Regions from separate parts of the Lysinibacillus sp. RS11 genome, predicted to be linked through region 2. Evidence: riboswitches for the same ligand, from Rfam matches in the RefSeq annotation. Region 2 holds a riboswitch; the other holds the start of a gene.
What was found. A riboswitch is a leader RNA that binds a small molecule or an ion and turns the genes downstream of it on or off. The one in region 2 is predicted to bind preQ1.

Region 1: it holds a riboswitch for preQ1, as region 2 does, so the genes downstream of both, AB9L17_RS02625 (QueT transporter family protein) here and queF (preQ(1) synthase) in region 2, are expected to answer to the same signal.

Annotation. Positions count from the first base shown of each region.
Region 1 is NZ_CP168124.1:511,562-518,583, forward strand. Features, by position in the region: gene AB9L17_RS02615 (long-chain fatty acid--CoA ligase) at 1-1,301, shown strand, start outside; gene trpB (tryptophan synthase subunit beta) at 1,346-2,509, opposite strand; T-box leader at 2,570-2,771, opposite strand; gene AB9L17_RS02625 (QueT transporter family protein) at 2,848-3,330, opposite strand; PreQ1 riboswitch class I at 3,339-3,383, opposite strand; gene AB9L17_RS02630 (hypothetical protein) at 3,621-4,739, opposite strand; gene AB9L17_RS02635 (ABC transporter substrate-binding protein) at 5,210-6,232, shown strand; gene AB9L17_RS02640 (ABC transporter permease) at 6,682-7,022, shown strand, end outside.
Region 2 is NZ_CP168124.1:1,295,271-1,302,292, forward strand. Features, by position in the region: gene AB9L17_RS06280 (CotD family spore coat protein) at 1-155, opposite strand, end outside; gene AB9L17_RS06285 (YjiH family protein) at 969-2,324, shown strand; gene AB9L17_RS06290 (hypothetical protein) at 2,614-3,153, shown strand; PreQ1 riboswitch class I at 3,538-3,584, shown strand; gene queF (preQ(1) synthase) at 3,682-4,182, shown strand; gene AB9L17_RS06300 (queuosine precursor transporter) at 4,182-4,817, shown strand; gene AB9L17_RS06305 (acyltransferase family protein) at 4,811-5,812, opposite strand; gene AB9L17_RS06310 (ester cyclase) at 6,295-6,717, shown strand; one part of gene AB9L17_RS06315 (IS3 family transposase) at 6,767-7,022, opposite strand, start outside.

The sequences.
Region 1 (7,022 bases), 780 kb from region 2:
AGATTTTAATAATTGATGTTGATTTGTTACCAATCATAGAAAACATTGCGCCTGAGCTTAAAACAGTGAAACATTATATTATTATGACGGATGAGGATACTTTACCAGTGACGACATTACCGAATGCGTTATCATATGAGGATTTATTGGCAGCAGCAGATGAAAACTATCAATTCCCAGAGGATTTAGGGGAAGATGAGCCCGCTGGAATGTGCTATACAAGTGCTACAACAGGAAATCCAAAGGGTGTTGTTTATTCACATCGAGGCCTAGTGTTACACAGTATGATGCTGAGTATGTCTGATTCAATGGGCATTTCCGAGCGTGATGTTGTGATGCCAATTGTACCGATGTTTCATGCAAATGCATGGGGTCTACCGTTTGCAAGTGTCAATGTAGGTGCGACACAGGTGCTTCCGGGTCCACAATTTACATCGGCAATAATTTTGGATTTAGTGGAGCAGGAGAAGATTACATTAACAGCTGGAGTGCCGACAATTTGGATTGGGGCGTTGCAAGAACTAGAGAAGCGTGAACGAGATATAAGTTCGCTACGTGCCATTTGTTGTGGTGGCTCTGCTTCACCAACCCGTCTTATTCGTACATTTGAAGAGCAATATGGCATCCCATATATTGTTGTATATGGTATGACTGAAACAACACCGATTGTAGCATTATCAAATTATATGTCTTGGATGGAAGACTGGCCAATTGAAAAGAAAATTGAATCGCGAGCTATGCAAGGAATGACGATGGCTGGTATTGAATCGAGTATTATTAATGACAATGGAGAAGTACCGTGGGATGGAGAGACAATGGGTGAATTACGTTTACGAGGTCCATGGATTTCACACGAGTACTATCGTGATGAACGAACGGCTGATGCCTATCGAGATGGCTGGTTATATACAGGGGACATTGCGGTGCGATCAGAGGATGGCTTTATTAAAATATCAGATCGTACAAAGGATTTAATTAAATCAGGAGGGGAGTGGATATCCTCAGTTGATTTAGAAAATGCGTTAATGACCCATGATGCTGTTTTGGAAGCAGCAGTTATTGCAATTCCGCATGTTAAATGGCAAGAACGTCCGCTAGCTTGCGTTGTATTGAAGGAAGGAAAGACAGCAACCGACGAGGAGCTTCTTGCATTTTTAGAAAGTCAATTTGCAAAATGGTGGGTGCCAGATGATGTTGTATTTTTAGAGGAAATTCCAAAAACATCGGTTGGGAAATTCCTAAAAGCTAAGCTTCGAGATAATGTGGCAGAAATTTATCCGAAATTAAGTTCATTGGTATAGTCAAAAGAGCGATTTCCACAAACGGAAGTCGCTCTTTCATTTCATTATTTCTTTAACATGTGGAATACTTGTTCTACGTCCTTGTCTCCGCGGCCCGAGATGTTAATAATAATACTCTCATCAGGAGATAACGTTGGAGCAAGCTTTAGTGCATGCGCAACTGCGTGAGAGCTTTCAAGTGCAGGGATAATTCCCTCGACTTTTGAAAGTACTTGGAATGCTTCAAGCACCTCTTCATTTGTCACCGTTACATATTCTCCACGACCAATTGTTTTTAAATAGCTATGTTCCGGACCAGCTCCTGGATAATCTAGTCCAGCGGCAATCGAATAAGTTGGTAGGGGATTGCCTTCCGAATCTTGTAGTACTAAACATTTGAAACCGTGTAATTCACCTGGCGTTCCTTCATTTAATGATGCAGCCTTATCTGGTTCAATCCCGATGAGGCGAACGTTTTCATCTGCAATATATTCTGCAAACGCACCGATCGCATTACTACCGCCACCGACACAAGCGAGTACTGCTGTTGGTAGCTTTCCTTCCTTTTCTAAAATTTGTTCGCGACTTTCACGGCTAATGACTGATTGAAAATGTTTCACCATTGAAGGGAATGGGTGAGGTCCAACAGCAGAACCTAGTAAATAGAAAGTCGTTTTATAGTTTTCTACTAAATCAGCAAATGCTTCATCTACAGCATCCTTTAGTCGTCCTTGCCCTTTATCAACAGCTACTACCTTTGCGCCAAGAAGCTCCATACGGAACACATTCAATGCTTGACGCTTTGTATCTTCTAAGCCCATATAAATTGTGCAATCCATCCCGAACATTGCACAAGCAGTTGCAGTGGCTACACCATGCTGACCTGCACCTGTTTCGGCAATAACACGATTAGCACCCATGCGCTTTGCCAATAAGATCTGTCCAAGGACATTATTAATTTTATGTGAACCTGTGTGGTTGAGATCTTCACGTTTTAAATAAATTTTCGCGCCACCTAATTGTTTTGTTAAATTTTCAGCAAAATAAAGTGGGGATTTTCGCCCAACATATTCATGGAAATAATAATCTAGCTCTCTATTAAAATCTTCATCGTCTTTAAATTTTTGGAAATTTTCATCTAAAATATTTAATACATTTTGAAGCTCCTCAGGAACAAAGCTACCGCCAAATTCACCAAAATATCCCTTTTTCTCTGCTACTGTACTCATCTGCTCTCGACTCCTCTTTTCTAATTTTTCCATAAAAAAAAGCCACTTCAATCCTTCTGTAAAAAGGACGAGTAACCGTGGTGCCACCTTCATTCGCAAAAAAATGCGCGCTTTCGTACTCCGGTAACGGGGAGTAAATTCGTCCTCACATTTAATAAGGCTGCTCCAAAGTCCATTCACAAGTAGTTACTACTGATTTACACCAACCATCAGCTCTCTACAAGTACTACTACTTGCTACTATTCTTTTTCATCGCATGTTTTATTGAAAAGAATTGTAAAATATTTTCAGAATATTGTCAAGAAATTAAAAAAGACGAATCTAAAAAGATCCGTCTTTTAAATCAAATTTTTGAAGTTTAAGCGTTTATTCAATAGATACATAATAGGTGCACCGACCGCTAAGACCACAAATTCACCTGCAGCAACAGTTAACCATGTCCAGAAGAATGGTATTTCTAATACTATGTTCAATTCTAAAGCAATGATGAACATTGTGCATGTAAATAACAATGTATTAATGATTAAACGTGCCCAAATATTTTTGACAAATTTACAAATAAGAATGAACAGTCCAAGTGTAATCATCGAATGGCCTACACCGAAAAATACATCGTAAATGCCGTTTGGTGAAAATATATTAGAGATAAATACACCAATAATAATCCCGACGGCAAAGCGTGGATTAAAGGCAACTAGATGATTGAACATTTCCGATACGCGGAACTGCACCTCTGTAAAGCCAAATGGCGCTACCAGCAATGTAACAGCAATGTAGAGCGCTGCAATAATGCCACTCGTTGCTAAAAATTTTATTTTCATATATTAATTTCTCCTTAGTTTTTTTGCGTGGGATGGTTACGAACCACGTGAAGCAAATGCAATCATATCAATGTTTATGCTAGTTTGTAAAGAGTCATGTGTAAAACAAAAATTGTTATTATTGTACTAACATCTGCATAACCAAGACTTCTGAAATATATTATATTGAAATACTTAAGTCTGTAGCAGTTGTGTTAATAAAAAATCTAAGGATCCGCGTAGTAAAAGAAAGGGGCTAATCCCATAAATCATTTTTTAATGACGTTTAGGATTAGCCCGAAAGCCTTTACTTATTTATGCTGTGTAAGGTAAACTTTGCCGTTTATTGTTACTTTAGAAGCTGAGATTAGAATTTCTTTATTTGCTTCATAATATGGATTTAAAATGTTGTCGATAGCAACCCATTTTTCACTAGATTTTTCATAGTCACCTTTTTTATCAAGAGCTGTTGCTTCTTCATAAAGCTTTTTTAATTGCGCTTTATCTTTTGCTTTGATTTCAAAATCAAAGTTAGACATGTAATCTTCAAAGCTAAGTGGCTTCATGTAAGGATGAATCATTTCATCGAATTCACCCCATAGCTTTTCAGATAGTTGATCATTTTTATCTTGATCTGCTTTTTGAGCATCCTTGTATAAAGTTTTTAGTTTTGGTAAAGCTTCAGCAGGAATATCTACATCTATATCTGAAATGTATTCTTCAAATGGTACTGGTGGATATAGCGCATCTAGGTAAGGTTGAAGAACCTTCTGGAATTCTTCAAATTTTGTTTGTGCTGCTTCTTCTTTACCAGATTTCTCTAGTTTAATCCACTGTTGATAAATATCTTTTAGCTGCTTTTTATCTTTTTCTTTAATAACTATATTTTTTTCACCAAATCCATACTGTTCCATGAATTCTTCGAAGGATACTGGTACCCAGCTAGCTAAAATATACGGCTTTGTGATTTTATCCATTTCAAGATTAATTTTTTCTACTTCTTCATATTTCTCTTCTTTTTCTAACTTTTTCATTTGATTAAACAATTTTTCTAATTTAGCTAGATCTGCTTTTGTGATTTCTTTAGGTAAGTCTTTTTTATATACGTTAAACGTGTAGAAATCTGAATAATCTTGTACTAAGCTACCTTCTACAGAGATTTCTTGACCTTCTACTAACTTCATTTTTTCTAATTGCTCATCTGAAAAATTTTGAATTCCGATATAATAATTTTTACCGTCTTTTCCTTTGATTGAGATGCTATCTCCGTAAACACTTTTAATCGTTCCTTTAATTTGTTGCTCAGCTTGAACAGTTATTTCGCTTGTTGTTTTTGCTGTTGTTGCCTCAGCTTGATGTGGCGTGAAGACAGCCATTCCTATTGTTAGTGCTGATACAATCATCCAAGATTTTTTTATTGTTTTTTTCATAATTATTTCTCCTTTAATTTAAGTGATTTAATTTTCTAATGATTAGACGGCTTTCGAATGATAAAAAGTTAGCTAAAATTAGAAAAAATTTTAACTTTTTTTAGCAAATTTTTTGGTAACGTAAGTGCAACGGCAGTTACAAAAGGTTTTTTGTACCGAAAGCGTAGCGGTAGGTACAGAAGTTTCCCGCATCTAGGAGTATTTTTACCTTCACTCCTTAATACTTCGCAAAATTGTCAAAAAATTTTTTATTATGTTAGAAAAAGCAATCAATTTGTAAAAACAGCGTAGTTTAGCGGTTTAAAGCGACGAATTGAAAGAAAAACTAAAATATTATGTCAATTTTAAAAGTCAGAACATTCATAATGTTGTTGACGAACCTCGATAATAACGATAATATAGCGATACGTTCACACTTCGTTTGGATGAAGTGTGATGAATATCAGAGATAATAATCGGGGGGATTATTTGTGAAATGCAATTTAAAAAAGCTTTCGTTCCTGTTATTTGGGTTAGTCTTAATGCTTGCTGCTTGTGGTAGTGGTGGCTCTAGTTCATCTGATTCAAAAGGAAAAGAAACGAATAATGCAAGTGAGAGCGGTAATGCAGATGACAAAACATATAAAATCGGGATTACTCAAATTGTTGAGCATCCATCTTTAAATGCTGCCACTGAAGGCTTCAAAAAAGCAATTGAAGAATCAGGCTTAAAAGTTGAGTACGAGGCACAGATAGCTCAAGGGGATAACAGTCTTAACACAACGATTGCAAACAATCTAGTAAGTGCAAACGTAGATTTAATATTTGCTAACTCTACACCGTCTGCGCAAGCGGCAGCGACAGCAACTAGCGATATTCCAATTATCTTTACTTCTGTAACAGATGCTGTTGGTGCACAACTCATTGAATCTATGGAGAAGCCAGGAAAAAATGTAACAGGTACGATCGATTTACATCCTGATACTATTTCAAAAACAGTGGCTTTCTTAAAGGAACTTGGTGCCAAAAATGTTGGTATGGTCTACAACGCTGGTGAGCAAAACTCAGTAGCACAAGTAAAAGAAGTGAAAAAAGTTATGGGCGAGCAAGGCCTAACAGTTGTTGAGGCATCTGCGTCAACTTCTGCGGAAGTAAAACTGGCTACGGAATCATTAATCGGTAAAGTAGATGCATTCTATATTATTACTGATAATACAGTAGTTTCTGCTTTAGAATCTGTTATTGATGTAGCGAATGCTAATAAATTGCCACTTATTGTAGGGGAGCTTGACTCTGTTGAACGTGGTGGCTTAGCTGCATATGGTTTTGAATATTTTGACATCGGTTACGAGGCAGGTCAAATGGCTGTGAAGATTCTAAAAGGAGAAGCAACACCTGCTGATATGCCAGCACAATACCCACAAAACTTAAAACTAGTAATCAATAAAAAAGTAGCGGATGATTTAGGAATCGAAGTTAAAGATTCTTGGGGTGCAGAGCTTTTAGAAAAGTAATGGACGGATATGGTCATCTGATCAAGCAAAGCGGGGGAGAACTAAACTGCCCCCGCTTTATCTTCTTTTTAGAGTGAAAAGTTTAAAGAGTATGTATGATTCATAGAAATACCTAAGGATTTAGCACGACGTTCTGTGATAACCCTTTGATCTATATCCATGAGCTCATCATCGAAAGTTGGGATAATATTTATTAAAACGTATTCCAGTATATTAGTTGATTGGAGTGGAGACTGGGCACTCCTTGGGGATTAGCGTCGCAGATGAGACCCTGGAGCGAGCAACGCGAGTGAAGCGGCTCATCGGACGCCCCCAGGAAAGCGCCTAGTTGGAACGGAAATCAACCTTACTTTATGATGATGCCCAATTTAAATGTTGAGCTCCATTATTTAGGAATGGAGCATAGGTAATAAAAATTAGTTTAAGAATGATTAGGAGATGATTCAACTATGTTTTTAGCAATGTTTGGCGCAGTGGAGCAAGGAATCATCTATGCAATTATGGCACTTGGTGTGTATTTAACATTCCGCGTGTTAGATTTTCCGGATTTAACGGTTGATGGAAGCTTTGTAACAGGGGCGGCTACAGCGGCGACGATGGTTCTGCTTGGCTACCACCCGATGTTAGCGACTTTAGTGGCAATTGTTGCTGGATTTATTGCTGGATGTATGACAGGGATTCTTCACACAAAAGGTAAAATTAACCCACTATTATCGGGGATTTTAATGATGATTGCTTTGTATTCTATTAACCTACGAATCATGGGGTTAACTGCAGAAAATACGATAGG
Region 2 (7,022 bases):
TGTGCTGGTTGTACATGTGGCACGACAGTATGGATGTAATTGGTACGAATATATTCTTCTGGTGGTAAAAAATGTGGTGGGTCAAATTGAGTTGGGCATGCTTGTGGTGGACAACAATGTGGACCTTTTGCATGGTGATGCATACGTTTAAACATGTTATAACCTCCTGTTTTGATAAGTTGTGGTTCATACTTAAGATATGAGATGAAAGACAATGTGGTCTATTTGTATGCCTATTAAGAGTTGGTTAAATCTCTTAGGCAATCAAAATAGGTATGATTATTGAAAAATTTCATCAAATGTTAATAATGTAAACTACTATCGAAAACCGAAGTGATGAAATGCATGTCGAAATTTAAAGTATTTATGACCTTTTCAATAATTTTTTGATGATAGGTGTGCTTTTTATAGTTCGAAAGTGCTAGTATGTAAGAAAGATCCGTCCTTTGAACAAGGTTGGATACATTAAATGTTACACATATAATTTAGACAACATTTTAGCTATTGTAAAATTGAGCTTTGTTGAAAGGTAATGATACAAAGAAGAAGTGCTGGATGATATCAGATGAGAATTATAACAATAACTAATATTTTACATTGAATAAAAATTCATTTTGTTGTAGAATTAACCGGATGTGTTGTTGGGTTTACGGTATTTTTGTAGCTCATAAATGTAAATTATGAATAATGTTGGGATTGTTAAAATTTCGCATTGCAGATGTTAATTATAAAAAAGTAGTGTTTAGGCGTTCCTTTATTACTTTTTAGAGGAATGCTTTTTTTATTTTATCCCTCATTAACCGCTCGTAAATGCCCAATTGGCAAATAATAATCAGCGAAGATAAAGAAATTTCCACTGATTAATGTTTCGCTTTATACAGATATACTTCTTGGCGGTTGAACAGTATATAACTAACAAGCCTGATGTATACAACTTTGATAAAACTAGAGAAATGAGGCTTTTAATTATGAAAAAATATCCTACTTCTTCATACTTTTACTTCATAATCCCCTCTCTTATTGGTGTCCTATTATTCATGACACCAGTCTTAACAGATGAGGGATGGAAAGTTCCAATTGCTATTTTAGCAAATATATTAGCGGGTGTTGTTGCGCCTGTGATTAGTTATTTTACTATCATTATGTTTGCGATTTCGGCAATTGGTTCACTTATTGCCAAATTCATTCCTCGCGATCATACAAAGAAGCCTAGTATTTTAGATACATTGTTTTATGTCAATTGGTTTTGGACAATAATACGAATTATCGGTTTAATATTTGCTTCAATGGTTGTATTTGATTTTGGACCATCAGCGATTAACAATGAAAATACTGGTGGGTTATTAATGAACCCTGATGATGGTTTGGTAACGTTTTTATTTACGATTTTCTTATTTGCGGGTCTACTATTACCATTTTTAACAAACTTCGGCTTACTTGAATTTTTCGGAACAATGATGGTAAAAATTATGCGTCCTCTCTTTAAAAGTCCTGGTCGTTCATCGGTTGATGCACTTACATCGTGGGTGGGGGATGGAACAATTGGTGTTCTGATGACGAGTAAGCAATATGAAATGGGGAACTACACGAAAAAAGAGGCTGCCATTATTGCAACAAGCTTCTCTGTAGTATCCATCACGTTCTGTATCGTCGTATTGGATACAGTGCATTTGTCACGCTATTTTATTCCATATTATGTAACGGTTGTACTTTGCGGTCTTGTGTTAGCGGTAATAATGCCGCGAATTTATCCGCTTGCTAACAAAGAAGATACGTATATCGATGGTAGTCCAGTAGATTTATCACGTGAGGAATTACCCAAAGGTTATAATTCGATGTCACATGGTCTAGAAAATGCTTTAGCAGTCGCACATGCAAATCGTGATCCTCTTCAATTTATTAAAGATGGATCTAGAAATGTCTTGGATTTATGGATTGGCGTAGCGCCCGTTGTTATGGCATTTGGTACCATTGCTTTAATGCTTGCTGAATTCACTAGTATTTTTACCGTTTTAGGGAAGCCATTTGAACCTATTTTAACAGTGCTTGGTTTACCTGAAGCAGCTGAGGCGGCACAAACAATGGTTGTCGGCTTTGCAGATATGTTCTTACCTTCAATTTTAGGAGAAGGAATCGAAGCTGAAACTACACGATTTGTCATTGCTGTCGTTTCTGTTACACAGCTTATCTATATGTCAGAAGTCGGTGGACTAATTTTAGGTACGAAAATTCCGCTGAAGTTTTTTGATTTAGTTGTTATTTTCTTATTACGTACGATTATTTCACTACCAATCGCAGCATTAGTTGCACATTTACTTTTCTGATCTAAAAAGCAATTGTTCGCATTTAATGAGTGCGAATAATTGCTTTTTCTTTATTTAAATCAGCGTGACAGAGAGAATATCCGCGTAAAAAGGGTGAAATACCCGCGTACTAGAGGTGATTCTTTGCATATAGACTTCCGGTGCAAAAAATATCTATTTCACACGCTTTAAAACAAGTTGGATCTAGTTATGATAAAAAAGAATAAATAACTGTGAACATACTACAACTTGCTGCATAAATTCATTGTGTTGGGAAAAACTACGCCTAAAGTGATACTGAGGTGATAAAATGGACAGAATTTTTTCTCTCTGCTTAAGTTCCTTTTATTTATTATTTTCTCAACCAAATAATGCCTATCTAAATGATTCGTTCAGTCCTTATGAAGAAATTTATCCTGAAATAGGCTATAAAACGGTTGAAGCAGCTGCCTCCGATTTTGAGCGGCACTTTCATCAAGAACTAAAGCTACCACTTCGAGTACCTCCTATTAGTTTTACGCATCATTTTGGTCGATTTAATAATCTTGATGGTGATAGGAATGATTTTTATGAAGTTACATTTATTAATAATCGACTTCCGGAGCATCATTATAAAATAACTGTTCGACCTAATCATTTTAAGTTACTATCTAAAAAGGACTATATAGTAAAGACATTCGAATTGAAAAACGGAACGACTTCAATCTATATGGAAATATCAGGTTTCAATGTACTCGCTTTTGAAAGAGGAGATTGGCAATATATGCTGTGGATTGATAAAAGGGTTTCCGAAAAGGTGACACCTGAAGTGTTAGTCGACATCGCCAATTCCATTGACTATACAAACTAAAATGATAACCGTGGTTAATTCAGCTAAAATGCCAAGTCCTTTAAATGGGGCTTGGCATCACTTTTTTTTGAAAGTATTTCGAATATCCTCAAGTTGACCGAGAGTTACAGAAACATTTCGGATTATGATAGAGTAAGGTAGACATATTTGATAATAGTTCAAACAAAGAAGTAGACAACTTGAAAATAATCATAATAATCGGAATTGAGCAAAATTGTAACCACTGATAGTTGCTAAACGATAAAAGACAACATGCAACAAAAGGCTGAAGAGTAGGAAAGGAGCAGTAAAACAGTATAACTTGAAAGTGTTTTTGTCAATGCATTGGATATGAAAAAAATTAGTTGACGGATTGCATTCATTAAGTTAAGATAACTAGCGAATATAAAAGAGGTTCATAGCGCATACCCTCTATAAAAAACTATGGATGACGTCATTTACGCCATGTCCCAAAAATGCGGATATGGCGATTTTTTTTTATTAGGTTTCACGCATAATGGACTTCTCACAACTTGAGGAGGCATTTTTATGGCAGGAAGAACAGATGAACAAGGATTACAAGATTTAACACTACTTGGTAACCAAAACACAAAGTATTTATTTGAGTACTCACCGGAAGTACTTGAGGCAGTCGATAATTTGCATACGGGAAACGATTTTTTTGTAAAATTTAATTGTCCAGAATTTACAAGTCTTTGTCCAATGACAGGGCAGCCTGACTTTGCAACAATGTATATTTCTTTTATTCCAGATAAAAAGCTAGTAGAGAGTAAGTCACTAAAGCTTTATTTATTTAGCTTCCGTAATCACGGAGACTTTCATGAGGACTGTGTCAATATCATCATGAATGATCTAGTTAAGCTGATCGAACCGCGTTATATTGAGGTATGGGGCAAGTTTACGCCGCGCGGTGGCTTGTCTATTGATCCTTGGTGCAACTATGGCCGCCCAGGCACAAAATATGAAAAGATGGCGGAACATCGTTTGATGAACCACGATTTGTATCCTGAAAAGGTGGATAATCGTTGATGCTGTATTATTTAAATGGGTTGTTTGTTGGCTTTTTAATTTTGGCAAATGTTTTAGCTGTTAAAGTGTTTAGTATAGGCGAATGGATGATACTTCCGGCAGCAGCAATACTTATTATTTTCACGTATCCTCTTATTGATGTAATTTGCGAAGTGTACGGTAGGGAAGCGGGCAGTCGCACGGTAAGAACGGGGCTTATAGCACAAGTGTTTGCGGCATGCTTTATTGCTATTGCCATTGAGCTACCACCTGCACAAGCCTTTGCTCATCAAAAGGAGTTTGAGATAATTCTTGGTGGCAGTATGCGTGTCATTATTGCAAGCCTTGTTGCGTATACGGTTAGTGTAAATTTGGATGTCATGATATTTAGTAAATTTAAGGAAAAGCATGGCGACGGTAAGCTTTGGCTTCGAAACAATGCGTCTACGATGGTAAGTCAGCTCATCGATACGGCACTATTTATTACGATAGCCTTTTATGGTGTAATGCCATTTAAAGTATTACTGACATTGTTTATAACACAGTATATGTTTAAATTTTTAGCGTCGATTGTAGCAACGCCACTTGTTTACGGGTTAGTTTTTGTGGCACGGAAATTTGACAAGCGTAAAAGCATAGAGCCATCTCATTACTGAGATGGCTTTTTAATGTGTGCCTTGCCAATTAGATAAGCACTATAAGGTAAAAATGAAATGATTTTTATAATCAACATACAGACAACTACGCTCGAAAGAAATAGCGCGATGACTTGAAGAGAGGTAGTAGGTATTTGTGCTGTATAAGGGACTAAAAATTCTTGAACAAGCCAATGGATCAAAAATATACCAAATGAATATTGACTTACTAAATTAATGATTTTTAGCTTCGGCACAATTTGACCAAATGCTAAAATGCATAAAGTTATTGAAATAATAAGCAACATCATATCTAATCGTCTAGATGTGATTTCAGTGGCTCCCAAATAATAGTTGATCGCCAGTATAGATGCTGAAAGAACAACGAAAACTAGCGTAAAGAATTTGTACTTACTAATATATAAGGTAACCCATCGATAATGCGTACCGATTAAATAAGCAATTGCGAAATAAGGAAGCCAACCAATAAATAGTAAACGAACAAGATTATCGTTTACTATAAAGAATTCACCATTCAGCTTTGCGAGCGTCATATATAAAATACCAAGTGCCAACATAATTGGTGTTAGCCATATGCTTGATAGCTGATACTTTTTTATGATAAAGAACAGAATGTATAATTGAAAGATTGTCATGACAAACCATCCCGAGAAATCTCCTAAGAGAATATGGCGATACAGTGCATTCCAAAAGCTTTCATCATAATGAAGTGCTGCATATACTGCATACAAAATACTAGCAGCAACAAATGGAATATAAACAAATTCAAAACGTCGCCATAAAAAATTAGGAGGTAGTTCGACTGGGTAGCGCTTTGCTAAAATAATAATAGATAATAGAATAAATGTTGGCGTCGCGAAACATAATAATAATCTGAAAAATTGATAGTACGGATTTTCGATGTATCCGTTAATAATTTCTGTATTAGTTGTAGCGTGTAATAATACAATAGATAAGCAGGCAATTGCCCTTAAAACATTCCACTCATACACCATTTCGATCACCCACTATATGCAAATTTGAAGGCATCAGCGCTAAGCAAGATGCATCTTAACTATTTATATGAACGTAGCATCTATGATAAAACATCAGGTGTGTAGATTAGGAAAATATATATTGACCGATAAAAGGTTGTTTTTTGTTGATATTTTACTAATATATTACAATTTTCAACTGATGTAGCCCGCAGTGAAATTAGTGTTCTTGAATATATTTGAATGAATAAAATGTTTAATAAACATACCTGATAAAACATATAAAAATGGAACCCTCAGCAAAATTTCAAGAAAGTTATCAATCAGTACAACTGCAAAGGGCGTTGTGTGAAAGCTAGTCAAGGTTATTATAAGTTCCATGAAGTGGAGAGTGGAATTTGTAGAATATGGTTCCAATATCTTGTCTCTCGAATTATTATTAAGCATGGGGAGATGAAGTGATTCTCGTCAGAATATATAGTAAATTATAGCGGAGGGTTCAAATGACACCAGAACAAATTGTGAAGAAATTTTTTGAAGAAGTACGTTCAGGGAATAATCCAGATTACGCAACAGAGTTAATGGCAGAACAAGTATTGGCACACCAAGTTATTTCGGAAGAGGAGTTAACGGTTTTAAGAACTCCCCAAGATTATGCTGACCATGTAAAAGAAATGGTAGAAGCATATGGCGATTTTTCATTAGAAATCCAAGAGTTTATGGTACAAGAAAATAAAGTATATGTACGATGGAAACAAGTTGGTACACATGTTGGAAAAGTTGATGGATATCAGCCAACAAGTCTTCCTGTTATTGAAATAGCAAGCGCAGTTTATAGAATTGAAGATGAAAAGATAGCAGAATATTGGATTCAGATTGATCGGGCTGGTATTGAAAAACAACTCAACCGTAATAAAATTAATTAACATCTGAACTGCTCCCTGTCAAGTAGACAGTGGAAATAATAAAAAGCTTTTAAGCGGCTTTAGCCCTATATTCTAATGGGCTTAAGCCGTTTAATCGTTCTTGGTATCTATCGTTATTGTAAAACTGGATATAATCCTCAATCGCTTGTTGTAACGCTTCAAATGTTTGGTACTTATGTAAATAATACTTTTCACATTTCAATGTTCCCCAAAATGATTCCATTGGTCCGTTATCTATACATTTGCCTACACGGGACATGCTATGAATCATCTCTGCTCCATCTATTCTTCTTTTAAATCCATGT